One region of the Bifidobacterium sp. genome, then DNA from elsewhere that is predicted to be linked to it. Evidence: riboswitches for the same ligand, from Rfam matches in the RefSeq annotation. Region 1 holds a riboswitch; each other region holds the start of a gene.
What was found. Region 1 has a riboswitch for thiamine pyrophosphate ahead of thiD (bifunctional hydroxymethylpyrimidine kinase/phosphomethylpyrimidine kinase). Riboswitches for the same ligand answer to the same signal wherever they lie in the genome.

Region 1 (10,021 bases):
TGGCTGCCTGGCGCAGAAAAACCTATCAGCGATTGGGCGTTGAATGATGTGACCTTAGAGCGTTCTGACCGAGGGAAAATGGTCGAGGTCAGCATCCGCGTTGATGATGTAGAGATGAGCTCTTTCAGTTGTGATGGGGTCATTGTGGCCACCCCAACTGGTTCAACCGCATACGCATTCTCTGCAGGCGGGCCGATAATATGGCCTGATGTTAAAGCTCTGCAGTTAGTACCTTTAGCTGCCCATGCCTTGTTCGCACGGCCACTGATTATCGGCTCAGATTCAAAGTTTTCGCTCGATATCCTCGATGAATCCACATCGGATGGGTGGATTTGTTGTGATGGAAGACGTCAACTGGGGTTGCCACGAGGCACTCGTATTGAGGTCAGAGAATCGCATGATACCTTGCGATTAGCCAGACTTTCCGGGGTGCCCTTTACTAGTCGTCTTGTGACGAAATTTGATCTTCCTGTGGTTGGTTGGCGTGAGCACCGATATCACAAGGGACTGCGCCAAAATAGTGCTGGGCAGCATGATGGGCAGCAGATTGCTCAGCAGGCGCAGCAGCAACAGCGAAGCCTAGAAGCGCCAGATCAGAGTGACGGTCAGTAGAAAAGGTGAGCAATGCTTGAGGAACTTGAAATACGCAACCTTGGCCCAATACGGCACGCGGTGCTTTCCACCGGCTCAGGAATGACAGCTATCACTGGTGAAACTGGCGCAGGAAAATCGATGTTGTTGGACGCTTTGCGTTTAGTGTCTGGCGCGTCGATTCAATCAGGTAGAGCTTCGTCAGGCACAAGTAATGACGTGTGGGCACAAGCTGTTTTTGCAGTTTCTCAAGGGTCACAAGCGGACGAATTAGCAAATGATGCCGGTGCCGCAGGCGAGGATGGTGAGCTGTATCTCACCAGATCAGTTCCCTCTCATGGTCGTTCGAGAGCGATGCTTAACGGGCATACGGTTCCACGAAGCGTGCTTGAGAATATCTCGGCGCATATGATTACCATCCATGGTCAGTCAGATCAAATGCGTATGGCATCTTCCGCTCGCCAACGTGAGTTTTTAGATCACTTTGCCAACGACGGTGAGGAACTCGCGGCATACACCAAAGCTTGGGATGCGTTGCAATCTATTAAGCACAAACTCAACATTCTTGAAGGTGAGCAATCCGCTTCAATTGCTCAGGCAACATATTTACGAGAATCAATCGCACGAATTAACGACGTTGATCCTCATAAGGGCGAAGATGAGGAGTTAAAATCTCGCCGCGAACGTATTGAACATGCGGCTGCAATAACTCACGGCGTGGCATCCGCTCTGAGTGCACTAGACCCTTCTCAAATGGATGTAGACGCACAACATGCTGGAGCGCTATCGTTGATTGATGATGCAGCGCGGTCCTTGGAAGATATTCATATCCACGAAGTTTTTGGCGAAGCTGCGGATACATTGAAATCTCTGAGCCAAGAAATTAGTGAAGTGGTTTTTACTCTCAGCGGGCAAATTGATGATGAAGACAGTGCCAGCGATCTCGATACGATTAACGGGAGAATCCACGAGCTAGATGAGTTAACCAAACGTTGGGGTCCGAGTATTGCTGACGTGCTCGTGTGGCGGGATAAAGCAGAAAATGATGTGCAGGATATGGATGCATCACCTGAACGTCTAGCAGCATTACGAGCTGAACTCGATAACTTGAATAAACAAGCAATGGCTGCCGCTGACGCGCTCAGCGTAGTTAGGCGCAAAGCGGCTCAGCAGTTGAGCCAGCGTGTGAGCAAAGAGCTTGAAGCGCTAGCTATGCGAGGATCGATATTAGAAGTCACAGTGAATCCTAGAACGAGTGGTGGGCAGAACTCCAACATTTTAGACGCTCACGGTGGTGACGATATTGAGTTTGTGTTTACAGCATTTCCAGGAGCCCCGCGTTTAGCGATGGGCAAGAGTGCATCGGGCGGCGAGCTCAGCCGATTAATGTTGGGATTAGAGTTAGTTGCCGCTGATCGCAGTGTCGGCACGTCAACAGAAACAGGCTCGCCAAATAATTCCTCGCGAGGTCAGGTAACGGACGCATCAGCAAGCACTCCAGATAGGGGTGTGTTTATTTTTGATGAGGTTGATGCAGGTGTTGGTGGCAAAGCAGCTGTTGAATTAGGTAAACGATTAGCGTTGTTGGCACAAAGTGCTCAAGTGATTGTGGTCACCCATCTCCCACAGGTGGCCTCATGGGCGGACACCCAGTTCGTAGTATCGAAAGGTCTGCGAAACGTTGAGGCTGCACCAAGCGAAGAAGGGGAGATCCAGCAGATTCAAGAGATTCAAACTGTCGTCGAGCGTGTTGAGGGTTTGGAACGTGAACGAGAGATTGCTCGCATGCTAGCGGGCAGTGAATCCGAGACTTCCTTGAGTCATGCTAGAGAACTGCTGCAATCAAGCCGAATTTGAGCTATAGCTGTGAGCCAAGGATATGAGCCCACGTATGAGCTCACGTTGTGCGATTCAGCAGGCACACACACAGCCAAGTGCGTGAAGCAGACAAGATTTCTTGTCGTCATTCGGCGGTAGCGTCGGAACGACTTATGTTACGGGGGAACTCGAAGGAGTTGAGAGAGACCACGGATGAATGTCATCCGTGCCTGACCCTTAGAACCTGTTGGTTAATACCAGCGTAGGGAGGAACAGCAATGAGTACATTAACGCCCGTCCTGTCAATAGCAGGCTCCGATTGTTCGGGTGGTGCGGGTATCCAAGCTGACATTAAATCTATGAGTGCGAACGGTGTGTTTGCCATGTCAGTCATAACTTCTGTAGTTGCAGAAAACACCGCACGAGTCATATCGGTGCTAGATGTGGACGCGAGCATTATTGCTGATCAAATTGATGCAGTATTCGAAGATATTCCACCAAAAGCCGTCAAAGTTGGGATGCTTGACAGTCCCGACATTATGAAGGTCGTGGTCAATAAGCTCAATCAGTATCAGGCACCTAATGTGGTTATTGATCCTGTGATGTATGCCAAGAATGGTGCGCCGCTGATGGATCCATCTTGCATCGGTTGGCTCATAGAAACGGTGATTCCACGCGCTGACGTATTGACTCCTAATATCCCTGAAGCTGAACGTATTGCAGGTATGTCTATTACCGACATGGATACCCAGAGGGAAGCTGCTCAACAGATTCAAGCTATGGGGTGTTCAAGCGTGCTAGTCAAAGGCGGGCATGCCAAAGGTGATGCTACTGATGTGCTTTTCGACGGTGAACGTTTCTTCGAATTCACAGCACCGAGGATTCAGACCAAAAATACGCATGGTACTGGCTGCACATATTCTTCAGCAATCGCTGCAAATTTGGCCTTAGGGTTACCGTTCCACAAGGCAATTGAACGAGCCAAGCAGTATGTCACTATGGCTATTGAACATTCTCTCGAACTTGGTAAAGGTAATGGGCCAACGAATCACTTCTGGGATTTGTATGCTCACGGACTCGACGGTTTCAAGGAGTAAACACGTGAGCAATCATCTCAACAACGGCAAAGCCGCAATCTTTGATTTAGATGGTACCTTGCTCGATTCAATGGGTGTCTGGGATGAGCTGGATGCACAATCTTTGGCGAAACGAAACATTGAAGTTCCTGAGGATTTCAGCACCACCGTCGCATCAATGCAATTTCGAGATATAGCGGTCTATACCATTGCGCGCTTTGGTCTCACTGATACTCCCGAAGACCTCATGCAGGAGTGGAACGGTATGGCTGCAGAAGCTTACGCCACCACGGTGCAGTTGAAACCTCACGCTGCCGAATACTTGGAATATTTGTATGAGTCTGGCGCAAAGCTGGCAGTCGCTACTACGCTACCTCCCGAGTTGCGGAATCCAGCGTTACAGCATGCTGGAATTTCTGAGTATTTCAGCGCTATTTGCAGTGTCGACGATGCTGGCGGTAATGGTAAAGAGCACCCTGACGTGTATCTACATGCCGCGTCGCTGCTAGGGATTGCACCCAAGCATTGCACGGTATTTGAGGATTTGTTGGTCGGTATCAACACCGCTGGAAGCATTGGCATGCATCCGTGGGCGATGTTCGATGCTTCATCTGAACAGCAGTGGCAAGATATCTCTGCATTAGCTGAAGGTGCAATCCACGATTTCTCGGATGCTCCCCGCGAACTGCTCTAAAGTATTCATCCGAAACTGTGCAATAAGCACGCTAAGACCTAGAAATCCTGCCGCCAACGTGCTTATTGGCACAGTTTCAACTTAAGGAGTACCAAGCTATGTCAACAAAACGTCCAGCAGTATTACCAGTTTCCTTCGATCACCTCAGCAGATCAGTCAGCACACCAATAGCACGAAGATTCTATGAGGTTTCCAAGGATGTGTGGCAAGAAGGCTATGAGCAGCCATTCGTGCAAGAACTGGGGAAGGGGACGCTCTCAAAGGAGAGATTCACCTTCTACATGCTTCAGGACTATCTCTATCTCAATGATTATGCCAAAGTGCATGCGCTCGCGATGACTAAGAGTGATGATGACAGAATTATCGAGAGGATGGTGCAAGTGCAACAAGCCATTGTTGGTGAGCGAGATCAGGTGCACAAAAGCTATATTGAGCGCTATGGCATCACTCGTGAACAAATTGAAGGGGCCACGCAATCAGCTTTTGCCAGAGCTTACACCTCGAATATGCTCGCTATCGCTTATGCTAAACCACTGGTTGATGTATTAGTGGCTGTGCTGCCTTGTGCTTGGGTATATGCAGACTATGGCACTCGCTTAGCTCACGACAACAGCGCAACCCTGGCTGCCAATCCTTACAAAGATTGGGTAGACATGTATGCTGCTGATGATTTTTGGCAGAGCGCTGTTTGGCTCCTAGACATCATAGAGGACCAGACTCGAGAGCTTAGTGAGCGCAGACTCAAAGAATTGGACTCGATTTTCCGTGTAGGCGTAGAACACGAATATATGTTTTGGGACAGTGCTTACCGCATGCAGCGCTCATGGAAAGCGCAGTGGGACGAGCGGTGAAGTGCGTAGCGGGACGCACGCTGATGCTCAAGGCATAGCTGCACCCTATCAGTGATACGAACCGATGATAATCGCTACGAAAGCATTATGTTACATCGGTGAATAGTGGTTTCAGGGCTCATCCCTAGCGTTGGGCACAGTGGCAAGCAACCTCAATGATGAGGTGTTTCCACCCTGCCCATAATCTCAGCAGTGCAGTACTCCGCAACGCTAATCAAACCGTATCTAAGCATTCGTCGGGATTGATGTAGCGCTGAAGCGCAAATGTCATTTCGTCAATATTCTCTCGTCACTGTCCGCTCGATACTGTCCGCTGTAGTAATCGCTGCACTACCTAAGAGCAGCGACAATTTGGCAAATATGAATATATACGCAAAAATTAACCTATTCGCATAAAACTGAACTATACGTATAATAAATTAAGTCAGTGGTTAAACCCATGTTTTTGGGCATTCCCCCTAACGTGCATCTGGATTTCCAGATTCTCGTGATCGTTGCACTACTAGTGCTGTGGATCAGAGCTCGGTAGCTGTTAGCACCGGTCGCGGGGGGGGGGCGTCTTGTCGGTCGTTGAAGGGGAGTTATTGGTATGGAGTCGGACGTGTTGCTCTCTCACGAAGGTGAGAGTGCGGATATTAATGAAATAACGCCGGAAGTGGCTGGGGCAAAGCATGTTCGTGGTTCCGGACCATCGCCTGAAGAAGAACACAAGAATCGCAAGCGCGCGCTGCCTTGGATTTTGGTTGGCGTGCTGCTGTTGGCGTTGTTGGGTGGCTTGGCGGCTTGGTGGTTAATGCGTCCTGCAGAGACTCATGAGGCTGGCGGCGTCAGTTGGGCGCAAGGTCAGTCATCTGAGTCGGGGACTCCGTTGCAGCCTGGGAGCGTGCGTATTGCCGGGTATCCCAAGGTGGAAGTTACCGGCGGCTCTGTGGCTCATGCACCTATCAAAAACTCTGCAGAAAACACTTTCGCAGTGTCATACATTTTAGATTTGGATGGGGAGACGCTCTGGGAAAGCGGCTTAATTAAACCTGGCGTGGAGGTGGGAGAGCAGCGTCTTTCCCGTGCTCTTTCACCCGGCGTTCATAAGGCTACGTGGCTGGTTCAGGCGTGGACTTTGGATGAGAAAGATCCACAGGGATTAAACAAGGTGGAAATGCCTTGTGAAATCACCGTGGCTCAGTAGTAATCAAGAAACAACAATGAGTAAAGGATTGAAGATCATGACTACAACAAGCAACAAGCTTCGTTTCGCTGCTGGTGCAGCCGCCCTTGCATTGCTCGCCTCAGCTTCCTTCGTGGGTGCCGCTAGCGCAGCAGAAGTTGGCACTGGTGATCACAATATTGATGTCACTGTCCAGATTTATGCCGATGATGCGGCAGTAGTGGTAACTCTGCCTTCCGGCTTCAACCTGGATGGTAATGCACCTGATGATGTGTCTGAGTGGGTTGGCGACAGCGGCAACATTTCCATCGATGAGGCAACAGGATTCAATGTTGCTGTGAATATTGCGGAAATCAGCGACAACAAACTGGTCGTGAGCTCGGGCAGTAATGACTTGGAGTATGGCGTCAGAATCAATACCGGAACAGAAATCACTGCGCAGGATGGTACAGAGCTGCTTACTGCCGGTGATGGAGAAACCGCAACTGGAACATTGCAAGCTCGTTTCGTTGGTGGTGTGGTTGACAGTGATGCCGAGGCTGGCGACTACTCAGGTCAACTAACCTTCACTGTCGTAGCTGAAGAAGCAGAATAAGTCAGGTTTCTATTGCGAAATATTGGAATATCACTGTGTTGGAATATCACAGTGTTGGCAATTTCAACAGTTTCGCAATCTCATGTAGTGACGGCGATTGTGCTTGTTAAACCATCGCCAATGGATGTGTGCCGTGTCTTGGTGTTGGGAGTGCGGCACAGACGGTATCAATACCGTACTTATGGTCGCGTGCACACACACGCGACCACCACTCAACATTCCCAGTGGTAGTGGTGCACATGATGCGGAATTGGTGAGCGAGGCTTCGCTCGCAACAATCTCTTCAAAGAAGTGGTGAGGGTTCAATGAGACAGAACAGCATTCCAGCGCAGGTGCGACGGGTTCAGGTGCCGCAGGCACAGAGGAACGCACGACTGCGCCCGCAAAAGCGTCTGCTGAGTATGCTGCTATTGCTCCTCACCTGTGTAGCCGCCAGCATCATCTGCGCCAACGTCTTAACCCCACAACCAGCATCCGCGAGTGATGAACAGGGTTACGGCAACGATGGGTATTTCAGCGCGTTGAAAGCTGCCAAGATTGATGGCAGTAAAGTTTTGCCTGTGCTTGATGCGGACAGCGCCACTGTTCCGCAAGGAGATGGCTGGGCAAACACACGCCGGATATTGTTTGGTAAACAGGGGAATCAACAAACCTACAACAATTATTCGCTACAAAGTGGATACAAAACACTTGGCTTCGGAGACATTCCCTCTAAGATAGCCGACAATGCCGTTGGCAGTGGTGGGCAATCTAAGAAAACCTATACCACTGGAATTCAAAGCAATGAAGCATTGCTATTCTCTGAAGCGGTTGTTGCAGAAGGTGTGAAATTTGATACCACTACAAATAAGAAAAACACCTTCGAGTATCAACTAGCAGGCTACCAATCGAATCTTGCTACAGTATTGGATGCACCAAATAGTACTGCAGACATTGCTGGCATGAACTACTCTCCATTCGAACAAGATGTGATGACAGCAACTGAACTTAAAGGCGTTTGTGTAGCAGATAACACCGAAGGTTGCAGTTATGGTGGTAATTGGACTTACACAGAACATCGCACCACAAATGCATATAAAGTGTTTCCACTTTCCTACGGTGATTTGAATGTGTATTTTGGTACTGACAGCTCTAACAAGAACGACAACCTCGCATTATCAACCGGAGAAAAGAGTAGAAGTTATTGGCTCCGTTCTCCGGACATGAATGGCGGTCAAGCGGGGTACGTGAATTATCAGTATTTAATACCAAGCGAAATTACAGTGGATAACTCAGATGAAGCTGTAAGACCAGCTTTCCTCCTAAACGTCTCTAATCTGCTCCTTGCTGCTGAGAGTACTGATCAATCTCAGTTGCCGTTAGCTGTTACAGATGCTGACAAGGACAAGTCGCTGCGCCTCACCTTTGCTGATGAGGGTGAGTTGGTGACGCGCTTGAAGTTTGACAGCGTAACGGTGGCTGAGGGGTCTGATGTGCAGGTTCAGGCTAGAGGCACCATTGCGGTTTCTGGTTCCTCCACGTTCGACGCTGACGCCGATGGCTGGGGTTGGAAGATTATTGATCCCGCCGCTACAGATGGTAGCGTGCTCGCGTCAGGACTAACCTCCGGTGACGGGAATATTACCATTCCTGATTCGCTCGTTGCTTGGCACGATTACGAACTCTATGTGTGGGCGCAAGAAAATGGTAGCGCCGAAGAGGGTTGGTCAAACAGGGCCACTGAACCGGTGAAAATTACTCTCGAAGCAGTTGACACCACTGTCGATTTAGGTGCTGACGGGTATTTCAGCACGCTCACGAGCGATAGCCAGAATATTTCTGCTGGTGACTATGCAACAACCCGTCGTATCGTATTCGGTAAGCAAAGCAGCAATGGCACCTACACTGGGCGCACACTCACTGCCGGCTACAAAGTACTCGCAGTAGGGGCAATCACCAGTTCAGCACAGAATCCCTTCGCATCGGGTAACAGCACATCATCCAATACCACTCTGCTTGGCTCCAAAGAGGCGTTGCTCTTCTCTCAAGACACAGTTACGAGCGCTTTCCGCTTCACGGGTGATCAGAACTCCGCAGTATTCGACAGTGTCATCGGCGAATATTCTTCATCGTTAGCTGCCACATCAAAGCAAGTTGGCAAGCAGAACTACGCACCTTTCGAGCAGAAACTCCTACGTTCAAGGCCAGTCGAAGGTGTGTGCGGCTCAACCGCAGCCTCATGCGAAAGTGGCAGCCAGCCTACAGACAATACTTCCGCATTTAGCTATCTCACCTTCCCGCTCTCAGGAGGGGATCTCAGGAACTCTATGGGTCATTCGAGCGGCGCTAGTGCCGATACAAATCTGGCTAATAACGCCAGTTACTGGCTGCGCTCCTCAAAATGGGATACCACAAAAAACGCTTTGTATGTGAACAGCGAGGGAGGCGTACAATCAACGCACGCTATCAATGCGGAAGCGGGATTACGCCCAGCATTCAGACTCAAGCTCAACCGCTTGGTGTTAGCGGCTAACAATACCGATCAGTCGCAAACCGCAGGTGACACACGCCTCACCTTCGCAGATATGAATGCAACATTAAGCAATGTGAAGGTAAACGGCTCAACGGATTTGAATGCAAAGATAACTGTTGAACAAGGGCAATCGCTGAAAGTTGAAGGTTCAAGCACACTCGCCGCAGCTGACGGTTGGGGTTGGAAGATTATCAATACCGAACAGTCTAGTGTGGTGGTGGAGTCAGGGTATGCGCCTGGTGTGGATGCCACTGATATCACCATACCTACTACCGTGCGTTCAGGGGATACGTATGAGTTGTGGCTCTGGCAGCAGCACACTGGCAATGCGTCTGAGGGGTTGAGTAACCAGGGGACTGTGCCAGTTAAGGTTAATTTGCGAGTTCTTTCGCTTTATGGTCCGGACGGGTATTTCAGTGAATTAGTTGACGGTTACAAGCCAGTCAAAACCGACGGCAGAGCAAACAACAGAAATATACTCTTCGGCAAGACCAAGAACCAAACGTCATACTCGAACACTACTGTCTGGGACAATGACAACGTTACTGAAGTGGGTGGTAAGAGTAAAACCATAGGTGTAGGGCCCGTGACAAGTGTTAAACAGTCTGGTTGGTCGACAAGTTTGCTTGCCAATGAGGTGTTGCTTTTTAGTAATTCTTCAGTGAGCACAGCAATAAAGTTTAATGATGACAAACCTTCAACTAATCGTTTTGATTGGT
Region 2 (10,021 bases), 150 kb from region 1:
TTCGTTTCAAACCAGTCAGAAATCCATCCTATGGCGATACGACGGTTGCGATCGTCTTGGAAAGACTGTACGGCATAATATCCACTACCAAAATCACATAACCCTGATTGAGAGGCCATGAATTTCGTTGATGCATCGTTGGCACCTGCAGATGAATCTTGAGTGATGGCATTGTCTTGAGCGTGTATTGAGCCCGTGTACCACATCACCGGTTGATAGCGCCCACCACCGTCTCGATACTTCATTAAAGCTGCCACCACTACATCGCTACCATCAAGCGGAAAGAAGTCAGGGCACTCAAAGGTAAAAGCGTCGGTATGTTCTGTATCTGCAAATGTAATGCCTTGATATTGCCAATCATCCTGTTTTGACATGGAACTGTGCTTATCCGCTGTAAACAGAGCCAAAGCTGGCACACGGTCTGTATCTGCGATTACATCCCCTGGATTATCGCTAGGCTCATTTGCATGCCAACCCTTTTGTAAATCGGATATGGGAGACCACATGAAGTTGTAGTGCTGTTGCGATACTGAGTGTTTAGAAATATTGCTCGCGATAACCATTGTGGTGTCATCCCCAGGGAATCTCCACTCAACTTTCGGGTCACGAAAATCAAGACCTAACTGTGAGGAATCCTCGGTGGATACAGGTCTGAGCACCACGGGGTGTTCTGGACCAAATGTAATCCCATCAGAGCAGACACAAGTGGTCTGATACTCGATCAAACTTGACGGATCTCCATGACGCTCCATGTGCCTGGTCAAAAAGAATTGCATAGCTACAGCATCATCACCAGCGCAAGGTTTGCCTTGAGCATCAATTGGTACAGCGCTACCAGAAAACGCTCCACCAGAATGATCAGTACCTTCGTGTAGCTCCGGTTGCGGGAACAAGACAATTGGCAAATGGGTCCAATGAATTAAATCGCTGCTAACTGCATGTCCCCAATGCATATTGTCCCAGTTCCATCCATAGGGATTGAACTGATAAAACATGTGGTATTTGCCCTGGAATCGGCATAAACCATTGGGATCATTCATCCAGTGTTCAAAGGGCTCAAAATGTGAACGTGGACGGTTGTAGTGCTCGTAGAAAGTTGCGAGATTGTCTGCACTCTCAACATTGTGCTCTAACCATGTATCGTCGCAGTCAGCAACAATACGTCCTTCTGGATTACGGTCTGAAGCAGCGTCGGTATCTATTCCTTGCACGTCGAGGAATCGCACACCCCTCTCGAGCAAATCAGGTCCACCAGAGAGATAGGAATATGTGATTCGTGCGTGCGTGGTGAGCAGAGCATAGGATGAGGAACCATCGAGTGGGAGCGCAACGTGACTACGGCGTTGTGCCGAATCAAGAAAAGTCTCTTGGCGTTCGCCTGTTTCATTTGAAACTATGGCAACTCCTGCCTTGCGATGGTCCGTCGGGCTGTCCCCCGCGCAATCCCTTTCAACGAATAACTCTACTGTGGTGTAGTTATTGGCCTTGAAGGTATGAATGCTCTGGTGCTCGATGTGCGATGGCGTCATCAGTGATGTCATGGCTATTTGCCTTCCGTAACGTGTGGTGAAGCACTGGTAGCTGCCACCATGCTGTGAATATCCATCCCGGGAAGCCTGGCATAGGAATACACCACAATGCTTGACAGGAATGCAGGAACGGATAAACCAAATACCACTAGAACTCCAGGCCATGTATACCAAACCCAGACAGTAAGTATGAATAACAGAGTTGTCATGAGACTACATAATGGTCTGGCAACCACCATCTGAATCGTGGTTTTCGCCACCCAGATGCCAGATTCGTCAAAATTCGAGCGCAAGACCCATGCGAGCAGTGTAAATACTCCAAAAAATGCTATTAGCACGACGAGAGCACCAGAAACTGCAATACCTATGTGTCCCCCGACATCATGCCAGTTAACAACCCAGTAGTCGAAAATCAACAGTATCCATAGGAATCCCATAGGCCACCCGAAGGCATTAGCGGAACTCAATTCTTGCTTCCAGGAGCTGTGAAACGTAGACCATGTGTGTTTAACAGTCCATGAACGGTCATCACTGAGTAACCATGCTCGGTATGTGGCGTGAGCCGCTGCAATCGAAGGGAAGAAACCTACAACAAATACTCCCATGAGTGTGTGGAATAACATCGCAACATTGACGATGAATATCATCACCACTGTTCTGCATAAGCGCTCATAGCTTGTTGAAAATCGCGACAGCATAAGAACGACCTCGATTTCTTTCCTTCTGTTGTCTGCGTGCTATTGGTATTGAAACAGCACGCAGACAACAATTAATGTGAATCAACTTCGAAGGTATTAACAGGCGTATGTATCAACTCCTGTAGATACCGCAACATTGGAGATTAACCTTTAACAGCACCAATCATGACGCCCTTATTGAAGTACTTCTGCAAGAAGGGATACATGACTAGCAGAGGCAAGGTCGAGACAATAATGACGCCGTATTTGATCTGTTCAGCGAAACGTTGAGCTGCCACAGCTGTCATGCCAGCACTATTCGAGTTGGTTTGGTTAGCAAGCAAGATGGATTGCAGCACGTTCTGTAACGGTTGTTTACTGGCATCACGAATATAAATCAGACCAGTGAAATAGTCATTCCAATGTCCAACGAAGTAATACAGGGCAATCACAGCAATAATGGCGCTTGACAGTGGCAAAACGATACGAACGAAATAGCCTATATATGACATGCCATCGATTTGTGCTGCATCATGAAGCTCCTCTGGAATAGAGGTTTCAAAGAACGATCTAGCGATGATGAGGTTATACACACTGACTGCACCAGGAAGGATAAACACCCACATAGAGTTCAAAATGCCAATCTGCTTATACAACAGGTAGCTAGGAATTAGGCCGCCGCCAAAGAACATCGTGAATGTAAACAGGAACATGATTACACGACGCGGCTTGAATTCAGAGCGAGACAAGGCAAATGCGGCTGGCAGGGTAACTACCATATTGAGAGCTGTACCTGCGAAAGCATAAATCAGGGTGTTTTTATAACCGGTCCAGATTCGAGAATCGGCGAATATCTTCGTGTATCCGGTGAAATTAGTGCCTTTAGGGAGGGTAAGTACCTCACCAATAGCAACTTTCGTTGGATCAGAGAATGAAGCGATAACAATGAACCATAGTGGGTAAAGCACTACCAGAATGATTGCGACAACGAGTACGGCAATCAGTCCGTCGGCTATGCGGTCACTAAGCGTTTTGGATTGTTTCGTTTTTTTATTCCAGGGAATATCGTTTCCACTGATTTTAGAAGTTTCCGGCTGACCGGAAGATCCTTGCAAAATTGTTGATGTCATAGTGATTCCCCCCTCAGAAGATACTGGTTTCGGAAACTCTCTTCGAGATCGTATTGGCGATGACGAGGAACACGAAGTTGATTAATGTATTGAACAGTCCTATAGCTGTCGAATAAGAGAACTGATTGGACACGATACCTATCTTGTAGGTGTATGTCGAAATCACTTCTGAAGATGACAAGTTAAGAGCGTTCTGCATCAAGAACACCTTTTCAAAGCCAACGTTGAGCACACTTCCCATATTGAGAATTAGCAGTATGCCACAGGTTGGCAGAATAGTTGGAATGTCAACATATCGGATGAGTTGGAAACGACGAGCGCCATCAACTTTTGCAGCTTCATACAGTGCTGTATCAACGCTGGACAGAGCTGCGAGATAAATAATCGAATTCCAACCTACGTGCTGCCAAACTTCCGTAATCCAATATATAGGGGTAAAGAGATTAGGATTCCCCAGCAAGCTGGTGTCTCCAAGGAAACGTCCTAGCAAGCCAGTTCCTGGTGTCAGGAAGATATTGATCATTGCCACAATCACCACAGTTGAGATGAAGTGAGGCATGTACGTGATGGTCTGAACAAAACCTTTAACCTTGGTGCTTCCAATCTGGTTGATAAGCAGTGCCAAGATAATTGGTGCAATGAAGCCCATAACCATCGTCCACAAACTGATGGAAATGGTGTTCTTCATAATGTTGCCGAACATCGGTGACTCAAGGAATTGCCTGAAATATTTGAGCCCGACCCAAGGGCCTCCTGCGAGGCCCTTGCTGGGAACGAAATCTCGGAAGGCAAGCTGAACGCCATACATTGGTACGTAGGCGAACAGCCCAATGAAGCAGATAGCTGGTGTTACCATCAGCCATAATTGCCAGTAGCGCTTGAAATGTTCACCCAAACGTGAGATGAATGAACCATGCTTAGGCATCGCTGGATGCCTTTCGTGCCGCTTGCGTCGCTTACTTGTTGTCGCTGCCGCTGCGACTGGGACTATTTGCGTAGAATCCTGCAAACCAGGGGTAACCTGTGTTTGCCCTGCCGCTACGCTTGCGACTGTTGCGCTCTGGGTCATTGCGCTTCCCTTCCGATTGCGTTAGCTAGCCTGTGATCAGTTCTTGGTGTACTCGTTGTAGTACTTTTGCCAGAGTTTGACGTTCTGTGTGAGTCCTACACTGTCAAGCTTCTTCACATAGGCATCCCAGTCGGCATCCACACCACCCTTTTGGATCCATGTGGCGGTCTTGGTCAATGCATAGTTCAATACAGCAGTGTTGTTATTAGTGATGGTTGTCTGATCATCCGAATCTGGACGAACGTAGATTGGCATGACATCCTTGGTCTGATCAACGTTGGCGAATGCCTTGGTGTAAGCAGAATCTGCTTCCTTCAAAGCCTCACTAGCCTGGTCATTTTTGACGGTTGCACTATCTGGAATCCAACCAGCAAAACGATCAGCAGTCGCTTTGCATGGGTCTTTGGTGCTGGAATCGAAGCAACGATCGTTGACTGTGTAGGTGCTGTTGTCTGAGCTGGTAACGTCTTCAGGAATATCACCGTAATACTGTTGGATTGAAACCTTTTCTCCGTAGAGTGCGTTAACCACCTTATAAATGGCTTCCTTGTTGGGTGCATCTTTGGAAACAGCGATGGCGTGGTTGGATAGCTCAGTCAAATCCTGTGAGGAATCCCAAGTGACATCGGAATCAGGGGTCGAAGCTGTTGCCTTGAGTGAAGGTAGTGCCACATATTGATCCTTAAGTTTCTCAAAATCAGTAGTAGCCCAGCCAACTATCATGCCGCTCTTTGCAGTTTTGCCGTCGCTTACCGTATCAGCGGTTATGGCAGCGTCTTCTCGTGTTAGTGCATCTGCAGGAATGAGTCCTTGCTCCATCAAGGAGTGCAAATACTTGACAACACTCTTATATTCGTCGCTCTCAAGGAAGTTTCCGACTTTGCCATCCTTCACGTAAATGCCTTGGAATGAGGGTGATGTGCCGGCGAAGCTAGTGGTGATTCCCATAGAATTCAGCAGTACAAAGGGATTCCAAAGTGAGAATCCTGTGGTGTCAATTCTGCGCATATTGAAGGGCACTTCATCCGCTTTGCCGTTGCCATTAGGATCTTGAGTCTTGAAAGCGGTGAGAACCTTGGTTAATTCATCCCAAGTTGTGGGCATTTGCAGACCGAGTTTGTCTAACCATGTCTTGTTGATGAACATGTGATTCGAGGAGACACGGTAGTTTTCTCCGCGGTCAGATGGCAAGACATAAACATGGCCTTCTTTGTCAGCAACCATCTTTTTGGCACTAGTCTGAGTGGCAAAGAATTTCTTGACATTGGGCATTTGGTTCAAATGCTTTGAAAGATCTTCAAAGTATGGATATTGTTCGCCGTCTGTCGGATCGAAGGTGAAAATTGAGACATCTGGAACATCACCCGAAGCCAAAACTGCGGATTTCTGTTGGCTCCAAGATGAGTCAGCGACATCATCCCATTTTATTGTGCAGTCGCAGGCTGTTTCGATGTCCTTCGTCCACCCCATGGTTTTCATCGCTACATCAGTTGAATATCGTGTAATGAGAATCTTGACGATTGGTTTTCCATTGGCGTCAACTGTGGCCTCATCGCTGCCAGAACCTCCACACCCAGCAAGAACCATCGTTGATGCAAGCGCTGCAGCTGCTAGTGAGAGCAAGCGCCGTTTAGCACCTCGTCGTGCCATGATTTCCATCCTTTCATTCTGTTCTTCCCCAACGTGCCCCGTCGTTGGCGGCGCAAGAAGGTACCTCACATTCCAATACGGACCATGCAGATGAGTATCCGTTGCTTCTCTGCTGGAATGCTGACATCAAATTAACACGTCAATCGATTTACGTCAAACGATTGACAGCGTTTCTTGAATGTTTGTTTCTATGAAGCTCCGTTTGTGTAGTAAATCCAGAATTATTTGTAATCAAGAGCTCCTAAGAAATGCTGTATTTCCAACAAAAGCCCGTTTACTAGCAATCTGCTGTCCCCCAAAATCCCTACACAAACGCACATCCTTGCCCAGCGGTAGTGTAAATCCCGACTCGGGGTGCCGCAAATAGTTGCTGCTGAGAAAAACCCGTCGAACCTGATACAGCTAGTACTGACGAAGGGATGTCATGTGATGACTCTGCATAATCAATGCCCACTACGAAGTGTATTTACATATTGCGCTACCAAGGCTGTATGTAGTGAAAGTAGTAAGGGGCAACAACGATGAATACCACAGCATACGACGTACTTAAAGCTCAATGTTCACAGGAATGGGATAGTACGATTCACCATCGTTTCGTGAACGAGTTGGTATCTGACACCTTGCCTGACGAGATATTGCGACATTACCTTATACAAGATTGGCAATTTTCTTACGATTTCTATTCACTACTGGGTGAGGCCATTGCTGCAGCAGATACAATGCCAGCCAAAGTACGCTTGGGCCAGCAGATGGGCTTTATCGCTAATGACGAGAATACCTATTTTCACGACCGCTTTGTACAGTTCCATGTGAGCGATGATGAACTAACAGCGCCCGAACTCACTCCCTCTTCCAAGGGATTCCGCAAATTGTATCGGGATGCTGTTGACTCTCATTCTTATGCTCAAGCACTTGCGGTGCTGGTCGTTGCAGAATCTATCTATTTGGATTGGGCTGAGGAATCAACTGCGGGAGGAAGCAGGATGCCCGAAAAGGATCAACATATCGGCTGGATTGATGTGCATCGTGGCAATGATTTCTCTGCGTGGGTCCAGTTTCTTATTGATGAGTTCAATCGTGTTGCTGATCCTCAGGATTCTGAAGTTGCCCGTCATTTCACCGATGCCGTGCACTTTGAATTGGGGTTTTTCGATGACGCTTATATACACGAATAAACCCTGATGTTGTCGATAACGGAATGATGACGTCAACGATGTGTAAGGGCTGGGATATATGTGAGGAACTATCTCAGCCTGTACGCATTTTCCTAGGCAATAATTCTTGGCAATATACACCAACTGCGGATCAGTATTGCTCTCGTCCTTCCTCTTTTCAAGGTCACTGGTAGCGACTGTATGTTCTTCTAAACTCATTCATATGGATGCACCACTATCATGACGTGGTATATATGGCAGTTGGGCTATGTAGTGAATGTGTTAAGGCAATGTGCCGTGACCAGTAGGGATTGATGCTATGAACGATTCTTTTGCAATATGCAACGTAAATATTATTAGCGAAGATGCTCAAGATGGTCTGCTGCGAGGGTATAACGTCGTCGTCGGTACTAACGGTACGATTACGGCGGTTGGTCCGAAACAACACACTGTAGTTCCACAGAACTGCCATCGACTAGATGGTAGCGGAAAATATTTGCTTCCCGGATTAATCAATGCGCATGTCCATCTCTTTTCAGAAGGCAAACCCTTGCCTGAATTGTTGACAGGCCCTACATTTCAACGAGCAGTCAGCTCTGTGCTTCATAGCCCAATCGGGACTCTACTATCAAAGCACCGAGCAAAGCTCAATGCACGAACCTTGTTGCTCTCGGGAGTAACTACATTCCGTACCGTGGGAGATGTGGGTTATGAAGCGGTCGCTCTGCAGCAGCAAATTGATAAGGGCAAGGAACTCGGATCAAGAATGTTGGCTTCAGGACCCCTTCTCGCTATTACAGGCGGGCATGGCAGCCCTCAGATAGCGCTGATCGGTGATTCCCCCTCACAGAACAGGAAGAACGCTCGCATCAATATCATGCATGGCGTAACTGCAATCAAAATCGCAGCCACTGGTGGTGTCACGGATGCTAGACGAATAGGTGATGCCGGTCGCCCCCAGATGAGCGAAGAAGAGATGGCGGCAATATGTGTAGAAGCGCATCATGCTGGTCTTTTAGTTGCGGCGCATGCTCAAAGTCCATTGGGAGTAACAATGGCTTTACGCGCTGGTGTGGATACGATTGAGCATGGTTGTGCGATGAACGATGAGATTGTTGACCTCTTTCAGAACAATCCCCTCTCGTTACGTGGCTGGTCAGCGCTGATCCCGACATTATCTGCGGCGTTGCCTCTTGTGAAGATCAGCCAAGATATCACTGGCGTAAGTGACATTGTTGTAGCGAATGCGCATATTGCGGTTGATGAAATGGTTCAAGGAATTCATGACGCACGGGCTAACGGCATTTCCATTGGTATGGGCACAGATACCGCTATGACATTCGTAACCCAATACAACACCTGGCGTGAACTTGCACTACTGAATAGATTCGGTGGTCTCAGCCCGATTGAGGCAATTCATGCAGCGACTCAAGAAAATGCGAAAATTCTAGGATTTGAACAGGTCACAGGAAAGATTGAAAAGGGTTTCTCTGCCGATATGCTTCTTCTAGAGGACAACCCGCTGCAGTCGTGGAATAGCTTTAAACATCCGGAACTAGTTATTGCGCGAGGCAAAGTTCTGATGAATCCACACGTTACGCGCTTTAGCGATATTGACCAGCAGCTCGACAATATGCAGCAATGAGTAGTAAGGCGTAAGGAAGATTGTAAACATAATAGAAAACCGAAGAGGGGAACAATACTGTGGGCGATGCAGGAATCGAACCTGCGACCCCTTCGGTGTGAACGAAGTGCGCTAGCCGCTGCGCCAATCGCCCGAGTTTGGGTAAGGACTCGGTGTCCTTGTGGGCGATACTGGGATCGAACCAGTGACCCCTTCCGTGTCAGGGAAGTGCGCTACCGCTGCGCCAACCGCCCGGTAAAGTCTTACGACTTCGAGGTGGGTACGAGAGTCGAACTCGTCTAAACGGCTTTGCAGGCCGCTGCCTAACCGCTTGGCTAACCCACCGTGACTGGTCTATGTCTCGGACCTCGAGCGGGCAACGGGACTCGAACCCGCGGTCTCGACCTTGGCAAGGTCGCGCTTTACCAACTAAGCTATGCCCGCATCACTGCACCTCATGCCCAGAAGCTTACCTCCAAGCACGAGTCACTACTATAACTACATGGTTGGCATTACGCAAATTGCGTGTCTTATCAGCGAGTCTCAATACATCAAGGAGTGTTCTCGCTTGGAAAAATCTTCAATCCTCAACAATTAGCAGCTACTCTAAGACCTGTGAGTGAAGAAGCACTGCAATCCCAAAACGTATTAATCGCGGCGTTTGAGGGCTGGAATGATGCATGCCAGGCAGCGACTAATGTACTGCGCCATCTTATTGACGCATACGATTCGCGCGAAGTGGCTCGTATCAACTGTGATGGTTTCTACGACTATCAGATTTCACGCCCGATGATGTGCCATGTTCAAGGCCAACGGCGCCTTGTTTGGCCTGAAACAGTTTTCTATGAAATCACCATCGATGCGCATCACAAGATTTTTGCACAAATGGCTCCTGAACCTAACTACAGGTGGAAGGAGTACTGCATACGCAGCATGCATATTGCTGAAGAATGCGACATCGATACGATTGTGACTCTTGGGTCAATGTATGCTGACTGTCCTCACACCCGTCCTCTACCAGTTGAATCGTATAGTGACGACTGTGGCTGTGACAATGGAGACGAACACTGTGGTCCAATTGGCATTCCAACTGTGTTAGATACCTTAGCTGAAGAAAATGGCTTTGCTACGGAACCAATTTGGATTTCTGTACCTCAGTATCTCGGTAGTGATGAATGTGCACAAGGG
Region 3 (10,021 bases), 530 kb from region 1:
ACAGGGAGGTCTTGGTGTCGAAGAATATGTTGAAGTTGGTCTAGGGAATGCTCCGACTTTAGCTAATTTAGGTGCCAAAACTTTGGCTCTTCCCGAATTCTCTGGACGTCACGTAACGGTCTATAACGTTGGACGTGATGAGGGCCGTGTCTATATGACTGACTCCGATTCACTGGCACAGGACTTCGATGACGATGTTGTCGAAGATTCAGCACCTGCACAAGCTGCAGCTGCTACACAAACTGTGCAAACAGCACCAAGTGCACCTGCTGCAGCAACAAGCACATCCGCCCCAGCTCCTGCGGCTGTGCCAGTTGCAACAAGTGGTGAACGCCCTGCTGACATTCCGTTCAAAGCTTCCGATGCGATTGCAACATTGTTGGCATATTCCGCGAAAGTACGTTTGGATCAAATAGGAGAGCATGACACCACCGACACTCTGACCAACGGTGTATCGTCACGTCGTAATCAGCTGCTGATGGATATCAGTTCCGAGTTGGGAGTCGCTAGCGTTGATGGAGCTGCCGAGGCTGATATTGCAGCCTTGAATGCTCTAGTTAACAAGGTTGCTCCGAATTACAAGCCTTTCGGCCCGGTCTTAGCTGATATTGTGCGCGACCGTCTCCGTGCGCTGTTTGGCGCTGCCGGTGTGAAACTACAACAAATCGAAAAGCGAGTTACCGATACGTGGCAACTTGGTGCCGGTTGGTCATACTTCACTGTTGCTGCCTTGCTACTAGACACTCGGGAAGGTGCATCCTCTCGAGGTGGAGATTTAGCCACACTTGCATCTGATCCAGTTTCTACAGCAGCCGCAGCAAATGATCTCATCGATCAGGCGGTTCAGAAAGTAGCTCAGGCACATTCAGTGAGCGTTGGGCTGCCCAGTGCTGGTGGTGCCGCAGGCGGTGCAGTTGTGGATTCAGCAGCTCTCGATGCCTTCGCGCAACAAGTGACTGGTTCGAAGGGTGTACTGGCCTCAACTGCTCGCTTTGTTCTCAACCAACTTGGCGTTCAGGAAGCTCTTCCTGAACAGGAAGAGGATGAGAGTGCAGCCGTTGTCGAAGCTGTACAGGCTGAGCTTGGTGCCGATTGGCCTCAACAGGTTGCTCCTCGATTTGACGATCGCAAGGCGATACTGTTTGACGATCGATGGGCCACAGCAAGAGAAGATCTTGCTCGTATCTTCTACACCCGCGACAAGGCACTGATGTCATTGAGCTTCCTTGGTGCAGGCCAACAAGTGCAAGAGCAGGCTGCATGGTATGCCACCAAGTCTCGTAAGTCTGGTGACGATGAACTGGCGCAGACCTTCATGCGTATAGCGCAAGAGGCAGGTCAGTCTACCTTGCAGGATGCTACGGCATCGCGTTTTGCCAAAGACGTGGCAGTTGTTACTGGTGTTGCGCCTAATTCCATAGCAGCTCAAGTTGTGGCTGGTTTGCTTGCAGGAGGCGCCACAGTCGTGGCAACTTCGCACAGTTTCAAGCCTTCCATCGTTGAATGGGCCAAGCGCACTTATCGCGAACACGCAGTTGGTGGGGCAAAACTCTGGCTGGTTCCGGCCAATCTTTCCAGCTATCGTGACGTGGATGCCTTGGTGTCTTGGGTTGGTAATGAACAGAAGAAAACAACAGGCGCGACTACTACGATTCTTAAGCCTGCTTACGAGCCAAGTCTCTTCTTCCCGTTCGCTGCTCCTCCTGTGCACGGTACTTTGGCTGATTCAGGTGAACTGTTTGAGTCTCAGGCTAGGTTGATGCTCTGGGGTGTGGAACGTGCAATCGGAGGTTTTGCGGCTCTCGGATCAAGTATTGATGTTCAGCATAAGATGCACGTGGTGCTACCTGGTTCTCCGAATCGCGGTATTTTCGGCGGAGATGGAGCTTATGGTGAGGTCAAATCTGCCTTCGACGCCATTGTCAACCGCGCTCGTGCAGAAAAGAACTGGTCCGATCGTGTCACCTTTGCACATCCTAGAATTGGATGGGTTCGCGGCACTGGACTGATGGGTGGCAATGATCCTCTAGTGGAAGTTGTTGAACGTCACGGTCTTAAGACTTACTCGACAGAGAAAATCTCGACCGAGTTGCTCGCACTGTGCACGGTGGATGCTCGGATTAAGGCTATTAGTGCGCCTCTCGATGTTGATCTGACTGGTGGGCTTGGTGATTCGCCTATCGATATCAAGGCGCTTCGAGCAGAAGCAATGGCTGATGCTGCTAGAAATGAAACGGAGCAAGCTGCTAACAGCGCAAATGAGGGAAGTCGTGCAGACACAGGCTCTGCTGCAGCCGTGATTAAGGCCTTGCCTACTCCTCATGTACCTAGCCAGCCACATGTCAATCTTTCTGAGTGGAAGCGCGTGAGTGCCAAACCAGAGGATGAGATTGTCATTGTGTCGGTAGGTGAGCTTGGTCCTTGGGGTTCAGGACGTACACGTTTTGAAGCTGAGTTAGGTATCCACTCTGACGGCCAAGTTGAACTCACAGCTGCAGGTGTGCTCGAGCTCGCTTGGAATATGGGTCTACTCGTTTGGCAGGATAGTCCGAAGGCTGGCTGGTATGACGTCGAGGGCAATCTGGTCCCTGAAGAAGATATTGCTGAGCGATATCACGATGAAGTTGTGGCTCGTTCTGGTATTCGCCCATTCGACGAAGGTATGGGCAACGACTACAAAGATAATACTGATGAGGAAACGGCTGACGTATTCCTCGACCACGATGTTGAGTTCTCAGTACCAACAGAAGACGTTGCTAGAGAGTATGTGAAGTTGGATGATTCTCATACTTCTATCCGACCTGATGAAGAATCAGGAGAGTGGATAGTTACCCGACATCAAGGTTCAGTAGTGCGCGTACCTCGTCGTGCGACGATGAGTAGAACAGTTGGCGGACAGTTCCCGAAGGGCTTTGACCCGTTGAAGTGGGGTATCCCTGCTTCTATGGTTGGCGCAGTTGATGAGATTGCTCTGTGGAATATCGTCACAGCCGTGGATGCATATATCTCAGCTGGTTTCTCACCAGTCGAGATTTTGCAAGCCGTGCACCCCTCGATGGTGGCCAGCACACAGGGTACCGGTTTCGGTGGTATGTCCTCGATGCGTAAGCTGTATCTGGATCGCTACCTGAATAAGGAAGTACCGACCGATATCCTGCAAGAAGCGCTACCAAACGTGGTCGCTGCACACGTGATGCAGTCCTACATCGGCGGTTATGGCAGCATGATTCAGCCAGTATCGGCTTGCGCCACAGCAGCCGTCTCCCTTGAAGAGGGTGTCGATAAGATTGCTCTGGGTAAGGCTGACTTCGTAGTCACTGGTGCGATTGATGACATTGGTGTGGAATCAGTGATTGGTTTCGGCAACATGAATGCCACTGCCAATTCTGCTGAGATGTCTGCAAAAGGTATCAGTCCTCGCTTCTTCTCGAGAGCTAACGATCGTCGACGTGGCGGATTCCTTGAATCACAGGGCGGCGGCACGATTCTGGTAACACGCGGTGACATTGCATTGCGAATGGGATTGCCAGTGGCCGGTGTCGTTGGATACATCCATTCCTTTGCGGATGGTGGACACACTTCGATTCCAGCACCAGGTCTGGGCGCGCTTGCGGCCGGACTCGGCGGCAAGGATTCTAAGCTGGTTCACGACCTTGATGTCTTGGGTGTTTCTCCAGATGAAATCGGTGTGGTATCCAAGCATGACACGTCAACTAATGCCAATGATCCGAACGAATCTGAGCTGCACAACACCTTGGCCCATGCTATTGGCCGTGCAGATGGTAATCCCTTGTATGTGATTTCACAGAAGAGTTTGACTGGTCATGCCAAGGGTGGTGCTTGCATCTTCCAGATCAATGGTTTGACTCAGCTCTTCAAGTCAGGTGTAGTCCCAGCGAATGCTTCTCTAGATTGTGTTGATCCTAAACTTCGCCATGATGACCATATGGTATGGCTGACCAAGCCTTTGCCTGTTGGCACAGTCAAGGCAGGTTTGGTAACTTCACTGGGCTTCGGTCATGTCTCTGGCTTCGGTGCAATCGTTAACCCGGGTGCGTTTGAAGCTGCTGTGGCAAATACGGCTGGTAAGAAGGCTTTGGAGGAATGGCGTGAGAAGGCTAATGCTCGTTTGGCAGCAGGTCAGCGTCACTTCATCGAAGGCATGATGGGCCGCGCTGAACTGTATACGCCAATTGATAACCGTCGCTTCCATGAAGATGGTCATGGCTATGACGGTCACGAGGTTGAGAAGGCTATGCTGCTTAATCCAGCAGCTCGTCTCGGTGAGAGTGGATACTACGAGCGCTGATCTCATGAGTTCTCGTTGAAACTGTGCATTTGGGCACGCTAGACATCGATTGTTGGTCTGCTGCGCGTGTCCAAATGCACAGTTTTTGCTTTGACAAAGGGGGCGAATTCGTTTGTGTAGGGATTTTTGCGTTATCTTGACACTTTGAATAAACCGGTTGTTGTTATTCCGCCATTGTTGAGCCATGTGCAGTGATTTGCACTTTGGAATCCCTACACAATAATCGCTACGTCTGATTGGAGCTGAATAATGACTCCATGGCGTGCTGTTTAGTGCTTCTGCGCAGTATGTATATTCGGGTAAAGAGCGAGAGAATGAAGATATGGTGATTGAACATGCGGCAGTAGGGGCAGTTCTTGGCCTTGGGCACGATGTGGTGGATGTGCCTGCCTTTGTTGAGCAACTCAACATGCCAGGTTCCACTTTCAAATCGTTGTTTTCAGTGCGAGAGCGTAGGCAGAGTGAGATACGAGCTCAGCTCAAAGGCGATGGTGAGAATGTGCACCTCGCAGCACGCTGGGCAGGTAAAGAAGCAGTGATCAAGGCATGGGAAGAAGCGCTGGGGAATAGACCATCTCCATATTCAGTGGAATCTATCCCGTGGGCTCAAATTGAAATACTTGATGATTCGCGTGGACGACCACATGTGGTGCTTGCCGTAGCTGTAGAACAGTGTTTGCGTGAATCTGTAGGACGCGCCAGTAGACGCGAAGCAGATACACAACATGATGAGATTACATGGCATCTCTCGCTCAGCCATGACGGGACTGTGGCGTCCGCAGTAGCCATATGTGCTTTACCACCTGTTGAATGAGAGCAGCTGTCATCTCATATAGACACCAGCATTACGGCAGTTGCGACAATTCTTCCTCAGTGAGTAGCAATTGTGTGGCTGCGAACGAGTCTTGAATTTCATGTGGATTACGGGCACTGGGAATGGTGATAAGTGTCTCGCAGCGAGATAATTCCCAAGCGAGTACTACTCGTTGATAGGAGATGCCGCGTCGTTGGGCTACTTTTTTGAAAGCATCATAAGCGCCTGCATCAACAGGATCAAGAAATCCTCCCAGCGGTGACCAGCACACAAAAGCTAGGTTTAAGGCCTTGCAATGGTCCATGGTGTGCAGCGGATCTGGGTATGAGGGTGAGAACTGATTCTGCACGGCTACCAAAGCTTTGCCAAGAATGTGATGTGCAACGTCGATATTGTGGTTATCAACCCTAGAGATTCCAATAGTGCGAGCAACCCCCTCATCAACTAGCTGACGGAAAGCTCCCATCTGATCTTCGTAAGGCACATTGGGGTCATCGCAATGTGAGTACAGCAGTCCCAAGCTTTCAACCCCTAATCGCTGTGCTGATTCTTTTGCTTGAGCAATAATGGTCTCTGGCCGTGCGTCAGCCTGCCATCCATATGTTCCATATTGATCTACGGTGCGAGACCATCCGATTTTGCTTGCTATCAGCACATCTTGTTGTGGGCCATCCCAAGTTGTTACTGCCTCATGGACCAAGCGTTCTCCATAGTCAGATTGTTCCAATCTTGAGGCGTTGTTGTGAGATTGAGGCGAGTATCGCGGTAGGTAGTATGACCATGCCGTGTCAAGGTAACGCACCCCAGCGTCGAGTGCACTATGGATGGTAGCAACAGCTGTGGAATACGCTGGGCGACCTTCAATAGACAGAGCCATACATCCGAGGCCTAAGCGCGGGATAGTATAACCGGCAAAATCTATGGCGCTGATTGTTGTGGTTGATGTCATCGCTGCTGTTCTTCTTTCGAGTGGCGTGTAAGCGGAATTAATGAGTTTCTGGAAAGTCACCCAGATCTATGGTTGGTGTTTGCATACCTAGGGCTTTCATCTCAGTAATCGGATTCATGAATTCACGCTCGCGCAGAATCTGACCGTTACGCATTTCGAAGGAATAAATGAAATGATTCCGGTAATGCACGGGTGGATGGCTGGGGAGTATGAGGGTACCTTCGCCGTCGCACTCAGCCCACAGCTGGTTAATATCGTCAGTTTGCCATATACGGATGTTGTGCCATTGCCAGTCAGGGAAGTGCTCTGCAGACCAGATATCGTATTGTGCGATACTGTCACGGCCCTGCGCAAAGACTGGGGAGCCGCTGTCAGAAGTCCACAAGCCTGAAATACCATCTTCGCAAAAGAGCTTATGTCGTTGTAGTAGCGCTTCGCCATGACCTGAGTGAAGATAACGCTCAATAACCGTGTAGTTCTGAGCGCGCTGATGCTCAACGGTTTTGCGCTGTGGAGCGCTGCCCTCGGGGATATCGATACCAGATTCGTGTGCTGCTGTCATGCTTACATCATGCCAAGTAGCAAGACATTGCTATCTCAGTGTTGATGTCATTGAGAATCTGAACATACAAGAATGTCGATGGTTGAGGCGAATATCATAATCGTAATCGAACGGGAGCCTGAAAAGGCTGAGAGGAAGTCCTAGACTTCGACCGAGAACTTGATGCGGGTAATGCCGCCGTAAGGAAATGGTTATCTAACGTCAAATGACGTTGACTCTTTATTCCCGTCACCCGTTGTAGGTGATAAGAAGTACCCACCCTGATGAAGAAGCATGGGCAAGGTATTGTCATTCCCCTCAATGGTGTGGCGGTATTGCTGTATGGGATTCCGTTCCCGATAACTCAATGTTGCGTATGCAGTAGTGCACCAACGAATGATGGTGTCGCGAGATTCGTCCCATGGATGTTGGGGGGGTACTCGTGCGTACTGGATGCGCAACTTGTGGCAACAAGGGGGATTGTGCAGTGATTATTAATGGGGAGCAATACGCGCGAAGCGTTGCGCTTAGTGTGTCTGACTTGCTCAAAGAGCGAGGCTTACAGGCTCAACGAGTGGCAGGTTGAAGTCAACGGTGGCATCATACCGTTGCGCAAGCACGCTGAAACGATGCTGAGTGATGACGATACCGTCGAAATCGTAACTTTCGTTCAGGGAGGCTGAGTGATGATTTCTCAAGAACAATCTATATCAGCTAGCACCGAACAGATCGAGGCTCGTCGCGCAGCATTTAATCGCTGTGGTGATCCAAAAAGTTTGGTGAGTAAACAAGAGCTTCAGAACGCTCTATTTGAGCGTCACACTCAACAGGTACAACGTCAGCTAGATGCCGCCCATGTTGCTATTGCTGGTCTGGGAGGCTTAGGCTCGACCATAGCTGTAGCGTTAACACGCATAGGAGTCGGTCATTTACACCTGGTGGACTTTGATCGTGTAGATATGTCGAATCTCAATCGGCAACAGTACTTCCTCAAAGATCTTGGGCAGCTGAAAACTGAGGCACTGAGATCGAACCTTGCTCAAATTAACCCCTATGTTGAGGTTCGTATTGATTCTGTAGCAGTCAATGAGCAGAATGTAGCTTCATTATTTGCGGACGATGAGATTATCGCGGAAGCTTTTGATGTGCCCGAGAACAAAAGTATTTTAGTGAATGCGGTTCTCGAATATCTGCCTCATGCTCAACTGCTGACTGCCTCTGGAATGGCGGGGTTTGGAAGTTCAAACACCATCGAAACTAAACGTATCTCGGAGCATTTCTATTTCTGTGGCGACGGCGTGACTGCCCCTGTGCCAGGAGAGGGGCTTATGGCTCCTCGAGTTGGCGTTGTTGCATGTCACGAGGCCAATATGATTACCCGACTTATCCTTGGTCAAAATGTTGCCTGAATGATGCAGTGATCGGTATTTGAATTCTTAAGTGCAATTGAATTTGTCAATACAAAGAAAGTACGATGATGAGTGGTAGTAACCCGATAGACCCGATAGATATTGCACAACAGTCTGGTGGATCTTCGCCTGCTGAGAATGTGCAGACGCTGAGTGCTCAAGAGCTCGATGAATTAATCGGCACAGCGCACAATGTTGCTCTGTTACCAGTTCCTGGTGAACATGCCTTTGACAACTTAGCGACAGGAGGAAGCGATCCGCTAGTTCTTGGTGGGCACCAATTCACTAGTCGATTCATCCTTGGCTCTGGTCGATATGATGTATCGCTCATAAAAGCGGCCATTGAAAATGCAGGAACACAGATTGTCACCATGGCGTTGCGTAGGTGCAGAACGCCTGAGAATAATCTTCTCGATTTCATTCCTGATGGAGTTACTATGCTTCCCAACACTTCAGGGGCACGTAATGCGCAAGAGGCTGTGCGTATTGCCAGACTTGCTCGAGAAGTCTGCGGCACTGATTTTATCAAAGTCGAGATCGAGCATGAGACGAAATATTTGTTGCCAGATAATACGGAGACAATCAAGGCTACGGAACAATTGGCGAATGAAGGTTTCGTTGTTATGCCATATATGATGCCTGATCCTCTGGCTGCCAAACAGCTTGAGAATGCTGGTGCAGCTTGCGTGATGCCTTTGGGCTCATTAATCGGCTCAAATAAGGGCTTGGGGACACGTGATCTAATAGAAGTCATTATTGACAATGCTAAGGTTCCGGTAATTATTGACGCAGGGATAGGACGTCCTAGCCAAGCTGCAGAGGCTATGGAAATGGGAGCGGACGCCATAATGGCCTACACGGCGATTGCTAGTGCTCAGAACATTCCAGTAATGGCTCGTGCATTTAAACATGCCGTGCAAGCAGGTAGAGAAGCATATCTCGCTGGTTTAGGCATCGTCACTCATGGGCGTGCAGTTCCTTCGAGCCCGACAGAGGAATCTGATTATCTGGGTTCATAGTGAACTCATTACGTTGATAACTGCGATAATAGTGGAGTTTTTTTCTGAATATTGCTCGAGATATCTCTACTATTATCGCAGTTATCGTCTAACTCTGTGCATAAAAGATCAATCTTGAACTAAGGCATTACTGCTGGCACGGATGATTGCCTCTGCCACCGTGTCAAGAGCAGGAGATGAGAGTTTCCACTGTTGCCAGAATAGAGGGAGTAATAAGGGCTCTTGTGGTGACAGCTGGACCAAAGTGTTTTTCGGATATGTGGCGTAGCTTGTGGAGGGGATGAGACCCCATCCGAAGCCTAATGAGACGGCATCGTTATAGCCTATCGATGTCGGGACGAAATGCATGGGCGGATGTACTTTGGCTCGAGTGATTCTGCGAATAAAGTGATATTGCAACTGGTCATCGCGGTCGTATTGCACCAATGGAGCATTTTCCAGTGATTCCTTGCTGAGTCCATTTGGGAACCATCGGGCTGCAAATTCTGGTGTGGCGGCAGCGAAATAGGCCATGGACCCGAGTTTGGTCATGGTGCAACCTTGGACGGGTGTTTCCTCGGCCGTGATAGCAGCCATAGCTTCGCCTGAGCGCAGCATTCGTGTAGAGATATGTTCATCTTGACGTTTGATATCCAGCGCTATAGATTGCTTTGCTATCGGTGCCAGAGCAGGTAATACCCACCCCTCTAATGAGTCAGCATTAACAACGATACGAATGTTTACTGTGCTGTTGCGTTGCTCGCTGTCAATACGTTGGGCGGCCTCTTCTTGTGCCAAAGTGATTTGTCTGGCTAGACGAAGTAGAAATTGCCCCATGGCTGTTGCTTGCACAGGTTTGCTGCGTTGTATAACGATGTGGCCGACCTGCGATTCCAACGATTTGATACGCTGACTGATTGCTGATTGTGAAATGTGCAGTGTGTCAGCTGCAGCGTCAAAACTGCCCTCCTCTACGATACTTTGCAAAGCGAGTAATTGAT

Region 2: it holds a riboswitch for thiamine pyrophosphate, as region 1 does, so the genes downstream of both, LKI20_RS06105 (TenA family protein) here and thiD (bifunctional hydroxymethylpyrimidine kinase/phosphomethylpyrimidine kinase) in region 1, are expected to answer to the same signal.
Region 3: it holds a riboswitch for thiamine pyrophosphate, as region 1 does, so the genes downstream of both, thiS (sulfur carrier protein ThiS) here and thiD (bifunctional hydroxymethylpyrimidine kinase/phosphomethylpyrimidine kinase) in region 1, are expected to answer to the same signal.

The regions. Positions count from the first base shown of each region.
Region 1 covers NZ_JALCLM010000001.1:1,253,426-1,263,446, forward strand. The annotation lists gene LKI20_RS05380 (NAD kinase) at 1-612, shown strand, start outside; gene LKI20_RS05385 (DNA repair protein RecN) at 625-2,448, shown strand; TPP riboswitch at 2,580-2,695, shown strand; gene thiD (bifunctional hydroxymethylpyrimidine kinase/phosphomethylpyrimidine kinase) at 2,688-3,506, shown strand; gene LKI20_RS05395 (HAD family hydrolase) at 3,511-4,179, shown strand; gene tenA (thiaminase II) at 4,278-5,030, shown strand; gene LKI20_RS05405 (hypothetical protein) at 5,620-6,216, shown strand; gene LKI20_RS05410 (hypothetical protein) at 6,254-6,790, shown strand; gene LKI20_RS05415 (DUF6273 domain-containing protein) at 7,096-10,021, shown strand, end outside.
Region 2 covers NZ_JALCLM010000001.1:1,407,117-1,417,137, forward strand. The annotation lists gene LKI20_RS06080 (glycoside hydrolase family 32 protein) at 1-1,541, opposite strand, end outside; gene LKI20_RS06085 (YesL family protein) at 1,544-2,227, opposite strand; gene LKI20_RS06090 (carbohydrate ABC transporter permease) at 2,371-3,336, opposite strand; gene LKI20_RS06095 (ABC transporter permease) at 3,350-4,261, opposite strand; gene LKI20_RS06100 (extracellular solute-binding protein) at 4,442-6,055, opposite strand; TPP riboswitch at 6,396-6,492, shown strand; gene LKI20_RS06105 (TenA family protein) at 6,577-7,230, shown strand; gene LKI20_RS06110 (metal-dependent hydrolase family protein) at 7,529-8,854, shown strand; tRNA gene LKI20_RS06115 (tRNA-Val) at 8,915-8,987, opposite strand; tRNA gene LKI20_RS06120 (tRNA-Val) at 9,016-9,087, opposite strand; tRNA gene LKI20_RS06125 (tRNA-Cys) at 9,108-9,178, opposite strand; tRNA gene LKI20_RS06130 (tRNA-Gly) at 9,205-9,277, opposite strand; gene LKI20_RS06135 (PAC2 family protein) at 9,449-10,021, shown strand, end outside.
Region 3 covers NZ_JALCLM010000001.1:727,543-737,563, forward strand. The annotation lists gene LKI20_RS02940 (type I polyketide synthase) at 1-4,309, shown strand, start outside; gene LKI20_RS02945 (holo-ACP synthase) at 4,632-5,123, shown strand; gene LKI20_RS02950 (aldo/keto reductase) at 5,155-6,072, opposite strand; gene LKI20_RS02955 (PhzA/PhzB family protein) at 6,110-6,634, opposite strand; TPP riboswitch at 6,735-6,838, shown strand; gene thiS (sulfur carrier protein ThiS) at 7,111-7,296, shown strand; gene thiF (sulfur carrier protein ThiS adenylyltransferase ThiF) at 7,300-8,022, shown strand; gene LKI20_RS02970 (thiazole synthase) at 8,088-9,041, shown strand; gene LKI20_RS02975 (LysR family transcriptional regulator ArgP) at 9,150-10,021, opposite strand, start outside.